DNA from 2 places in the Micromonospora sp. D93 genome. Region 2 is predicted to be linked to the other one. Evidence: riboswitches for the same ligand, from Rfam matches in the RefSeq annotation. Region 2 holds a riboswitch; the other holds the start of a gene.
The links. Region 2 has a riboswitch for cyclic di-AMP ahead of KBX71_RS24380 (hypothetical protein). Riboswitches for the same ligand answer to the same signal wherever they lie in the genome.

Region 1 (4,820 bases), on a different contig from region 2:
TCGAGCTGGTGGTACCCGCAACCGGGTTGGAGACCGCGACAGTGGAGGCCGCCGCCGGCCTGCTGGCCGAGGTGGAGGGCACGGTCGGGGTGATCACGCCGGTCCCCCGCCGCGACGAGGTCGCCGGTTGGCTCGGCGCGCTCGGCGCGCCGAGGTTGCAGGTGGTGACCAGCCTGGAGGCCAAGGGCATGGAGTACGACGGGGTGGTGCTGGTCGCCCCGAGCGAGATCCGGGCGGATCCGGGCGCCGGAGTACGCACCCTGTACGTGGCGCTCTCCCGGGCCACCCAGCGGCTCACCACCATCGACTCGACCGGCTGACCTGCGCGGACCGCCGTCGGTGAGAGGCGCTGCACATATACTTGCACACATAGCGATGTGAGCATACATTTGACCGGGTCCCGGCCAGCGACGGAAGGTGGTTCTCGTGGGCGCAGGTCATGACCACCACCATGGGTCCGTCGCCAATGCCGCACACCAGCACCGGGGTCGACTCTGGGCCGCATTCGGGCTGCTCGCCACCCTGATGGTGGTCGAGGCGGTGGTCGCCCTGCACACCGGCTCGCTCGCCCTGCTCTCCGACGCCGGGCACATGTTCACCGACGTGCTCGGCATCGGGATGGCGCTCGCCGCGATCACGGCGACCCGGCGGGCCACCGGCGACCCGCAACGCACCTTCGGGCTCTACCGACTCGAGGTGCTCGCCGCGCTGGCCAACGCCGTCCTGCTCTCCGGCGTCGCGATCTACGTGGTGATCGAGGCGATCCGCCGTTTCGGCGATCCGCACCAGGTCATCGCCGGCCCGATGCTCGCCGTGGCAGTGCTCGGCCTGCTCGCGAACATCGCCGCCTTCGCCCTGCTGCGCGCCGGGGCCCGGGAGAGCATCAACCTCCAGGGCGCCTACCTGGAGGTCCTCGGCGACCTGCTCGGCTCGCTCGGCGTCATCGGCGCGGCACTGCTCATCACCGTCACCGACTGGTGGTGGGCCGACCCCCTGGTCGCGGTCGCCATCGGCGTGTTCATCCTGCCGCGCACCTGGCGGCTGGCCCGCGCCGCCGTCCGCATCCTGGTGCAGGCCGCCCCTGAGCACCTCCAGGTGACCGCCGTGCACGACCGGCTGGCCGCGGTCCCCGGTGTCGTCGAGGTGCACGACCTGCACGTCTGGACGCTCACCTCGGGCATGGATGTGGCCTCCGCACACCTGACCATGGCACCTGGCGCGGAGGTCGGCGCGGTGCTCACCGCGGCGCGTACGGCCCTGCACGACGACTTCCGCATCGAGCACGCGACACTGCAGATCGAGCCCGGCGCCGCCTCCGGAGCGTGTGGCTCCATCGAATGGTGACGGGGCTTTTCGGAACATTGCTCGGCTTTCGCCGTAATTTTCCGTGGTGACGCACGCACCGTCCGTCACATTGGCTGCAGCGGCCCCATCGGCACCGGTAGGCTCGGTCCCGGCCTCCACCAGGCGGCGCCCTCCCGGCGCCGGTGGTGGTCGCCGCCTAATCGCCCAGCTGGGCGAACCGGGGAACCATGTTTCTGGGGTGCATCCGCGTCAGCGGTAGGGATCTTCCGTCCCGAACCCGTCAGCTAACCCGGTCGGCGGCTGACGGAAGGACATGCTCAGTGGCACCAGCACGACCACCCGCCGCCCGACTGGCGGCCCTGATCGTCGCGATGTTCGCCCTCGGCGTCGCGCTTCCGGCCGGCACCGCCTCGGCCGCTCCCCCAACCGGATCGCGGGCCGCCGCACCCGACTCCGACGAGGAGGGCGGCACCCCGGCGTTGCGCGCCCAACTCGAGGCAGCCAGCAAGGGCTACCTGGACGCGAAGCGCGCCCTGGACACCTCCGTACAACGGCAGCAGCAGCTCGCCACCCAGCTGAAGACCATCGAGGTCGAGATCGACCAGCGCAGCAGCAAGGTCGGCGAGATCGCCGGAGTGGCGTACCGCACCGGCCGGCTCGGCGCGATGTCGGCGCTGCTCAACAGCAACACTCCCGAAGGCTTCATGGACCGGGCGGCCGCGCTGGACGCGGTGGCCGCCAACGAGGACAGGGTGCTGGGCGACCTGCTGAAGAGCAAGGACCAGGCCAACCGCACCCGGGGCGCCCTGGACGGCGAGATCACCGAACAACGCAAGCAGGTCGCGGTGATGGCCAAGCGCAAGGATCAGGCCGAACGGGCCCTGACCGTGGCCACCGCGCCCAAGCCGCAGACCACCGCCGACACCGGCTCCAACCGGGGCACCTCCAGCGCCAACGCGAAGGCCGCACCGCGCAACTCGGACGGCTCCTGGCCCTCCGAGTCGTGCAGCGTCAACGACCCCACGCCGGCCAACGGCTGCATCACCCCGCGCACCCTGCACGCCCTCAACCAGGCCAAGGCCGCGGGCTTCACCCGGTACGTCTCGTGCCACCGCCCCAGCGGCTCTGGTGAACACCCGAAGGGTCGGGCCTGCGACTTCGCCGCACAGAAGAGCGGCTTCGGTGGAGCCGCCACCGGCGGCGACAAGACCTACGGCAACAACCTTGCCGCGTACTTCATCCGCAACGCGGACCGGCTCGCCGTGCTCTACGTGATCTGGTACAAGCAGATCTGGCTGCCCAGCAGCGGGTGGAAGTCGTACAGCGGGGCGCACGGCACCCCGTCGACCGACCACACCAACCACGTACACCTGTCGGTCTACTGACCCACGCGTCGTGATGCCTGTGAGCCATCGGTGATGACTCACAGGCATCACCTGCGTCCGGGCCGGGCTACGTCGCCGGACGTACCCCTGATGTCGTCGCTCGTCGGACGACCCGGCCGGGGCCGGCGGGCAGCATCGCGGTATGCCTCGGATCCGACCCCGCACCCGCAAGGCTCTGCTCACCCTGCACCTCGTCACCTCACTCGGCTGGCTGGGCACCGACCTGGTGCTGCTCACCCTCGGCATCGCCGTGCAGCGGGGTGCCGACCCGGGGGTGGTCTATCCGGTCACGGCCCTGGTCGGCACTGTGCTGTTCGCGCCGCTGAGCGTCCTGGTCTGGCTGATCGGAGTCGCCAGCTCGCTGCTCACCCCGTGGGGGCTGCTGCGCCACCGCTGGGTGCTGGTCAAGCTCGTGCTCACCACTGTGATGGTCGGGCTGGTGCTGTTTCTGCTGCTCCCGAACCTGCGCCACGCCGGAGCGGTCGGCGCCGCCCTGCCCACACGGGATCGCGCCGACCTGGTCATCGCGCCGGCGGTGTCGACCAGCCTGATGATCATCGCGACCGTGCTGTCCACGTACAAGCCGTGGGGCCGGCGCCGTCCCGCCGCCGGAACCACCCTCGCGGGCCGTGGCCGCACCACCTGATCACATCGGCCGTCGACCGCGCCGTGATCACACGCGACGCTTCCATGATCGCGCTGCAACCAGGATGTGAACACCGTTGCGTTAGGCGGAGTGGCTGTTCGTCAACCCCGCGCTGTTCCGTCGATCATGGACTTGTGGTGGGTGGCAAAGTGCCCGGATCGAGCCAAACCCGGCACCGTAACTCCATGATCGACGAGGGTGGGGTGCCCCTCTTCCGCGATCTTGCGTTTACTGTCGCGACACAAGAGGTCATTCGGCGCATATCGGCGACCGAAACTGCAAGATCGGCGCGGGCGGGGCGTTTCTGGACTGGCGGACCTGGGCTCACCGCGCCCTTGCACCCAGCAACCGCTCGCTAACGCAATTGTGTTGACCAGGATGTGGTGGCCTCCGGGCGCCGCGAGGCCACTACATCCACGATCGAGCACGATCATGAAGCGGGGCAACGGCCGGCGCGGCGGGCCGGCAGTGGAGCGCGGGCGGGGGTAGGCCGGCGGTGGAGCGCGCCGGACGGGCGGGGCGGGTCAGGCCGGGGGTGGGGGGGTGCCGGTGCGGTCGAGGGCCGCGCCCAGGCGGGTGGCCAGGGCTAGGTGAGCGGCCTGGGCCTGGCGAAACGCGTAGCGGAACAGCGGCGTCGGGGCGGTCAGGGTGATCTCGACGTCGATGCGGACCAGGCCGTCCGGCTCGGCGCGCAGTCGGGTGTGGTTTCGCACCGTGGTGGCCGGCCACTGGCGGGCCACCATGACGATCTCGTCGGCCTCGCTGATCAGCACGTCCGCGCGGTAGGTGGTCCGGAAGCGCAGCGGGCCGGCCGCCAACCGGTCGTTGATCGTGTAGCTGGCCTGCGCGCCGGGTCGGGGCGGCACCCGGCGGACCCGGACGATCAGCGGATGCAGCTCACCCTGCCGGGTCAGGTCGCTGAGCAGTGCCGCCGCCTCGGCGGGTGAGCATCGGGCCTGAACGGTGTAACTGAAGGTATCGCTGCTGAGCACACCGTCTCCCGCCGTCGTTTGGTCGCCCGATCGTCCCGTACCGATGTCTGGCTGGCAACGCCCGGACGGACACGCACTGTTGTCCCGGCGTTCGCACACCGTTCGCACTACGGTCGGCTAATGGGAAATCACCAGCTGTGACGGAGGGTGGATGCGTGAAGGGCTACGACCGATGAGCGGGCACGTGATGGTCTTCGCGCCCACTCCACAGCTGACGGTGACCGTGGACCAGCCCAACGACCACCCTGAGCTGCACCTGCACCCCGGCGGTCAGGGCGTCTGGCAGGCCCGCATGGTGATCTCCCTCGGTGTCGACGTGGTGCTCTGCGCAGCCCTCGGTGGCGAGATCGGCCAGGTGCTGGAGCCGCTACTGGTCAGCGAGGGCGTGGACCTCAAGGTGGTGGCCCGTGACTCCGGCAGTGGCGGGTACGTGCACGATCGCCGGGATGGATCCCGGCAGGAGATCGCCGACGTGCCCGGACAGCCGTTGAG
Region 2 (4,820 bases):
GCGATCCGGAAGGCGAACTCGCCGGGCGGGGCGTCGACCGGTTCGAGGGTGTAGCCGCGCTCGGAGACGAGCAGCCCACCGGGGAGCCGGTCGGCCGTCCCGCCGCGCTCGTCCGCCGACGGGGCGGCGGCGCCGTCGTGCCGGCTCTCGGCGACCGGGGCGGGGTCGACGACCCGGCCGACCCCGTACGTCGCGCCGAAGACCGCCGCCAGGCCGACGGCGAACCCGGCCAGTCTCGTCACCGTACGCACGCCGGCCCTCCGATCACGCGTCGACGAGGTCGTAGCCGGCCTCGTCGACGGCGGCCCGGACAACCGCGGTGTCCAGCGGCTGGTCGCTGCTGACGGTGACCCGGCCGGCCGCGAGGTCGACCTGGACCTCACGCACGCCCGTGATGGCGCCGACCTCGGCGCTCACCGCGCTGACGCAGTGCCCACAGGTCATGCCCTGCACCTGGTACGTGGTGTTGACCATCGGATCGTCTCCTTACGGTACCGGTACCCCGTGGGGGTATCTCATCAGACCACGACCGTACCATACCCCCTGGGGGTACGCTATCCTGGTCGACATGACCGCACCCACCCCGATCCGCGGATACACCGCCAGCAAGGACCAGCTGCTCGCGCGGCTCCGCCGCGTCGAGGGGCAGGTCCGGGGCATCGAGAAGATGGTCGACGACGACCGCTACTGCATCGACGTGCTCACCCAGATCTCCGCCATCCAGGCCGCCCTCGACAAGGTGGCCCTCGGGCTGCTCGACGGGCACGCCCGACACTGCATGCACGAGGGCGCCGCCGAGGGCCGGGCCGACGAGATGGCCACCGAGATGATGGCGGCGGTCGGCCGGCTCATGAAGCGCGGCTGACGGCCCGGGGGCCGCCGCGCGGGCTGTTCGACCGCCCGACACTCCGCCACGACCTGCAAGCCCCGGGTCGGCTGGCTAGCATCTCCCACGATGGTCTTCCGTATGCCGCTGCACAGTCGGGCACCGGCGACACCACCACGTGGCGTCGCCCCCGGCCGACCGAGCCGAGCACTGACCGTCCGTGATCAAGCGTTGATCAGGCAGCGATCCGCCCCGCCGTCCGCCGCGTTTCCCACCGAAACGGTGAACCGTCCGGCCCGCTGACCCGTACCACGCACCGGATCGTTGGGAGTCCCGCCTTGGCCGCCGACCACACTCACCCTGCTCCGTCCGCCCCACCACGGGTGCGACGGATCCTCGTCCTGACGGTCGTACCCCTCTTCGTCGCCACCGTGCTGGCCGCGGCGCTGCTCTGGCCGCGCGGCGGGTCACCGCAGACCGATGGTGGTGCGGACGTGCCGCGCTACCCCGGCACCGTCACCCGGGTGGTGAGCGAGCCGTGCCCGCCGGTGCCGTCGGTTCCCGAGGGCACGCCGAGGGTCGGCGACGGGCGGTGCGGCACCGTCGACGTCCGGGTGGACGACGGGCCGACCGCCGGCCAGCAGGTCCAGACGCCGGTGCCCGACGGACCCGGCGCACCCCGGGTCGAGGTCGGCGACGAGGTCATCCTTGTCGAACTGGCCGACCCGACCGATCCCACCACGAGCAACTGGAACATCGCCGAGCACCAACGCGGCACCCCGATGGTGTGGCTGGCGGTGGTCTTCGCGGCCGCGATCGTCGCGTTCGGTAGGTGGCGAGGTCTGGCCGCGCTCGCCGGGCTGGCCGCCAGCTTCGCCATCCTGCTCACCTTCGTGCTGCCCGGCATCGGCGCCGGCAGGTCACCACTGCTGGTGGCGGTGGTCGGCGCGGCCCTGATCATGTTCGTGGTGCTCTATCTGACCCACGGGGTCTCCGCACAGACCTCGGTCGCGGTGCTCGGCACCCTGGGCAGCCTGGTGCTGACCGGCGTGCTCGCCACCATCGCCACGGCCGCGACCCACCTCACCGGCTTCGGCAGCGAGGACGCCACCACCCTGTCGATGTTCCAGGGCGACGTGGACCTGCACGGTCTGCTGCTCGCCGGAATCATCATCGGATCGCTCGGTGTGCTCGACGACGTGACGGTCACCCAAGCGGCCACCGTCACCGAACTGGCGAACGCCAACCCCGGCCTGACCCGGTTGCAGCTGTACCGTGCGGCCACCCGGGTCGGCCGCGCGCACATTGCCTCCACAGTCAACACCATCGTGCTGGCGTACGCGGGCGCGTCGCTGCCCCTGCTGCTCCTGCTCACTGCCGACTCGCGGCCGATCGGGCAGATCCTCACCAGTGAGTTCCTCGCGCAGGAGATCGTCCGCAGCGCGGTCGCCACCCTCGGTCTGATCGCCGCCGTGCCGCTGACCACCGGGCTGGCCGCAGTGGTGACCGCAGCCGGCCGCACCGATGCGACGCCGTCCACCGATGCTCCCGCCCGGCGACCCCAGCCGGACCGCACCGAGGCACTCGCCGCACTCAGCTCACCGCGAACCGCCGGCTCCGACGAGCCGGACCAGCCGCGGACCGCACCCCCATCCCAGGCCACCGACAGGTGGCCGGAGTCGAACAGGAGCACGGATACGGCATGGTGACACTCCTCAGCGTGACCAGATCGGGCATCCACCCTGAGAACCACGTCACTGGTCACTCAACGCTATGGCGAAATGACGCTTTTGGTCGGCATCCAGGCGTAGCTCACCCGGTCGACTCTCGGGTAACCTCGCTGCCGGTTACCGATGAAGGCGCGAAGCGGCGCCTGCGGTGCCACCGCCCAATCGCCAACCGGCGAGCCGGGGACCCAGGTACCTGGGGTGAATCCGCGTCAGCGGTAGGGGCCACTTCCGCCCCGAACCCGTCAGCTAACCCGGTCGGCGGTCGACGGAAGGGAACATTGTGACGGCACCCCTACGCCGCTGGTTGACTCCCGTGGTGGCCGTGATCGCCGCACTGACAGTGCTCGCCGGGCCGCTCCCGGCGCACGCCGCCCCGACGACCCCCACACCGTCCGGGCACGAGGAGGACGGCGAGCCCAAGCTGCTCAACGACGTCATCGAGCAGGCCAACCGCGACTACTCCGCCGCGAAGTCCAAGCTGGACAAGTCCAAGAAGCGGCAGGGCGAGTTGGCGGCGGAGGTCGACCGGGCAAAGGCCGACCTGGACGCGTTGGCCCCGCAGGTCGCGCAGATCGCCGCCCAGGCGTACCGGACCGGCCGGATCGGAGCGGTCGCGCTGCTGCTGGAGAGCGACGCGCCCGACTCGTTCGTCCAGCGTGCCGGGATGCTCGACGAGATGAACATGGTCAACGAGAAGAAGCTCTCCGAGGTCAACGAGGTGAAGGCCCGCGCCGAGCAGGCCAAGCTGGCCCTCGACACCGAGGTCCGCGAACAGCAGAAGCAGACCGCCCTGATGGCGAAGCGCAAGAGCGAGGCCGACAAGGCGCTCTCCCTCGTCGGCGGCAAGGGTTTCACCGGCGGCCTGGTGGACGCCACCTCCAAGGTCGCGAAGATCGGCCCGGGTCGCACGGCCGACGGTGACTGGAAGCCCCAGTCGTGCAGCGAGAACGACCCCACCACGTCCGGTTGCATCACGCCGCGCACGCTGCACGCGTACAAGGAGGTCAAGGCGGCCGGCTTCAACCGGTTCGTCGGCTGCTACCGCTCCGGCGGGCCGTGGGAGCACCCGAAGGGCCGCGCCTGCGACTGGTCGCTGCAGAAGAGCGGCTTCTCACCGTGGCACAACAACGACACCCGGACGTACGGCAACAACGTCGCCGCGTTCCTCATCCGTAACGCCGACCGTCTCGGCATCTACTACGTGATCTGGAACCGGCAGATCTGGTTCCCGGCCACCGGCTGGAGTTCGTACAGCGGACCGTCGAACCACACCGACCACGTCCACATGTCGCTGCTCTGACCCGCACGATCCCGGTCGAGGGCCGTTCCGCGCGTGACGCGGAGCGGCCCTCGTCGCGTCAGACGGCGGCAGGGGCAGCCGGGTCGGTCGATTCGGCCGGGGCGTCCAGCGTCGCGAAGCCAGCCGGCACGGCGGCCACCGGGCGCACCGCTCCGGCCGCTAGCCGGTAGGACACGCCCACCACCGCACACCGCCCCCGCGCCACCTCCTCGGCCAGCACGGGGGACTGCCCGAGCAGCGTCTCGACGGTCTGTGCGATGTGGATGTCGACGATGCCGTCGATGTCGTCCACGCCCTCGGCCTCGGCCCGGCGCAGGCTGGGCAGCACGGCGTCGACCACCGCGCGCAGATGCCCACTCGGTGCGGTACCTGTCGCCGCGGACTCTCGGGCGGCCTGCACCGCACCGCACGAGTCGTGGCCGAGCACCACCACCAGCGGAGTGCCGAGCACGGTCACCGCGTACTCGACACTGCCGAGCACCTCGGGGCCGGCGGTGTGTCCAGCCGTGCGGACCACGAACAGGTCCCCCAGCCCCCGGTCGAAGATGATCTCGGCGGCCAGCCGGGAGTCGGAACAGCCGACGACCACCGCGAACGGGTGTTGCCCGTCGGCCACGGCGGCGCGGCGCCCGGCATCCTGGTTGGGGTGGCGGGGGGCGCCACTGACGAAGCGCCGGTTGCCGGCGACCAGCTCGGCGTACGCCAGGGTCGGCTCGCTGAGCGCGGACGCCCGGTCGGTGATCCGCTGCGAACCCGGCTGACCGCCGACGCTCCCGGTATGACTCATCCCGCACCTCGTCTCGACGCGTCTGACCTGGTCAAGCCGGCTCGCCGCCGGCCGGGTGGCGGGCGCTGGCTCGTGCTCCACCGTCACACGTACCGTAAGATGCGTCAAGATATGCGTGATTTAGATTTCATACGTTGACCCCGGCCGCCCCCTGGGCAACCGTGACGGGGCAGGGCG

Region 1: it holds a riboswitch for cyclic di-AMP, as region 2 does, so the genes downstream of both, KBX71_RS29735 (coiled-coil domain-containing protein) here and KBX71_RS24380 (hypothetical protein) in region 2, are expected to answer to the same signal.

The regions. Positions count from the first base shown of each region.
Region 1 covers NZ_JAGPXW010000037.1:50,701-55,520, forward strand. The annotation lists gene KBX71_RS29725 (AAA family ATPase) at 1-320, shown strand, start outside; gene KBX71_RS29730 (cation diffusion facilitator family transporter) at 427-1,344, shown strand; cyclic di-AMP (ydaO/yuaA leader) riboswitch at 1,489-1,620, shown strand; gene KBX71_RS29735 (coiled-coil domain-containing protein) at 1,626-2,690, shown strand; gene KBX71_RS29740 (hypothetical protein) at 2,833-3,336, shown strand; gene KBX71_RS29745 (SRPBCC family protein) at 3,861-4,328, opposite strand; gene KBX71_RS29750 (PfkB family carbohydrate kinase) at 4,501-4,820, shown strand, end outside.
Region 2 covers NZ_JAGPXW010000025.1:35,473-40,292, reverse strand. The annotation lists gene KBX71_RS24400 (hypothetical protein) at 1-251, opposite strand, end outside; gene KBX71_RS24395 (heavy-metal-associated domain-containing protein) at 265-474, opposite strand; gene KBX71_RS24390 (metal-sensitive transcriptional regulator) at 569-865, shown strand; gene KBX71_RS24385 (YibE/F family protein) at 1,165-2,535, shown strand; cyclic di-AMP (ydaO/yuaA leader) riboswitch at 2,702-2,832, shown strand; gene KBX71_RS24380 (hypothetical protein) at 2,837-3,856, shown strand; gene KBX71_RS24375 (carbonic anhydrase) at 3,915-4,643, opposite strand.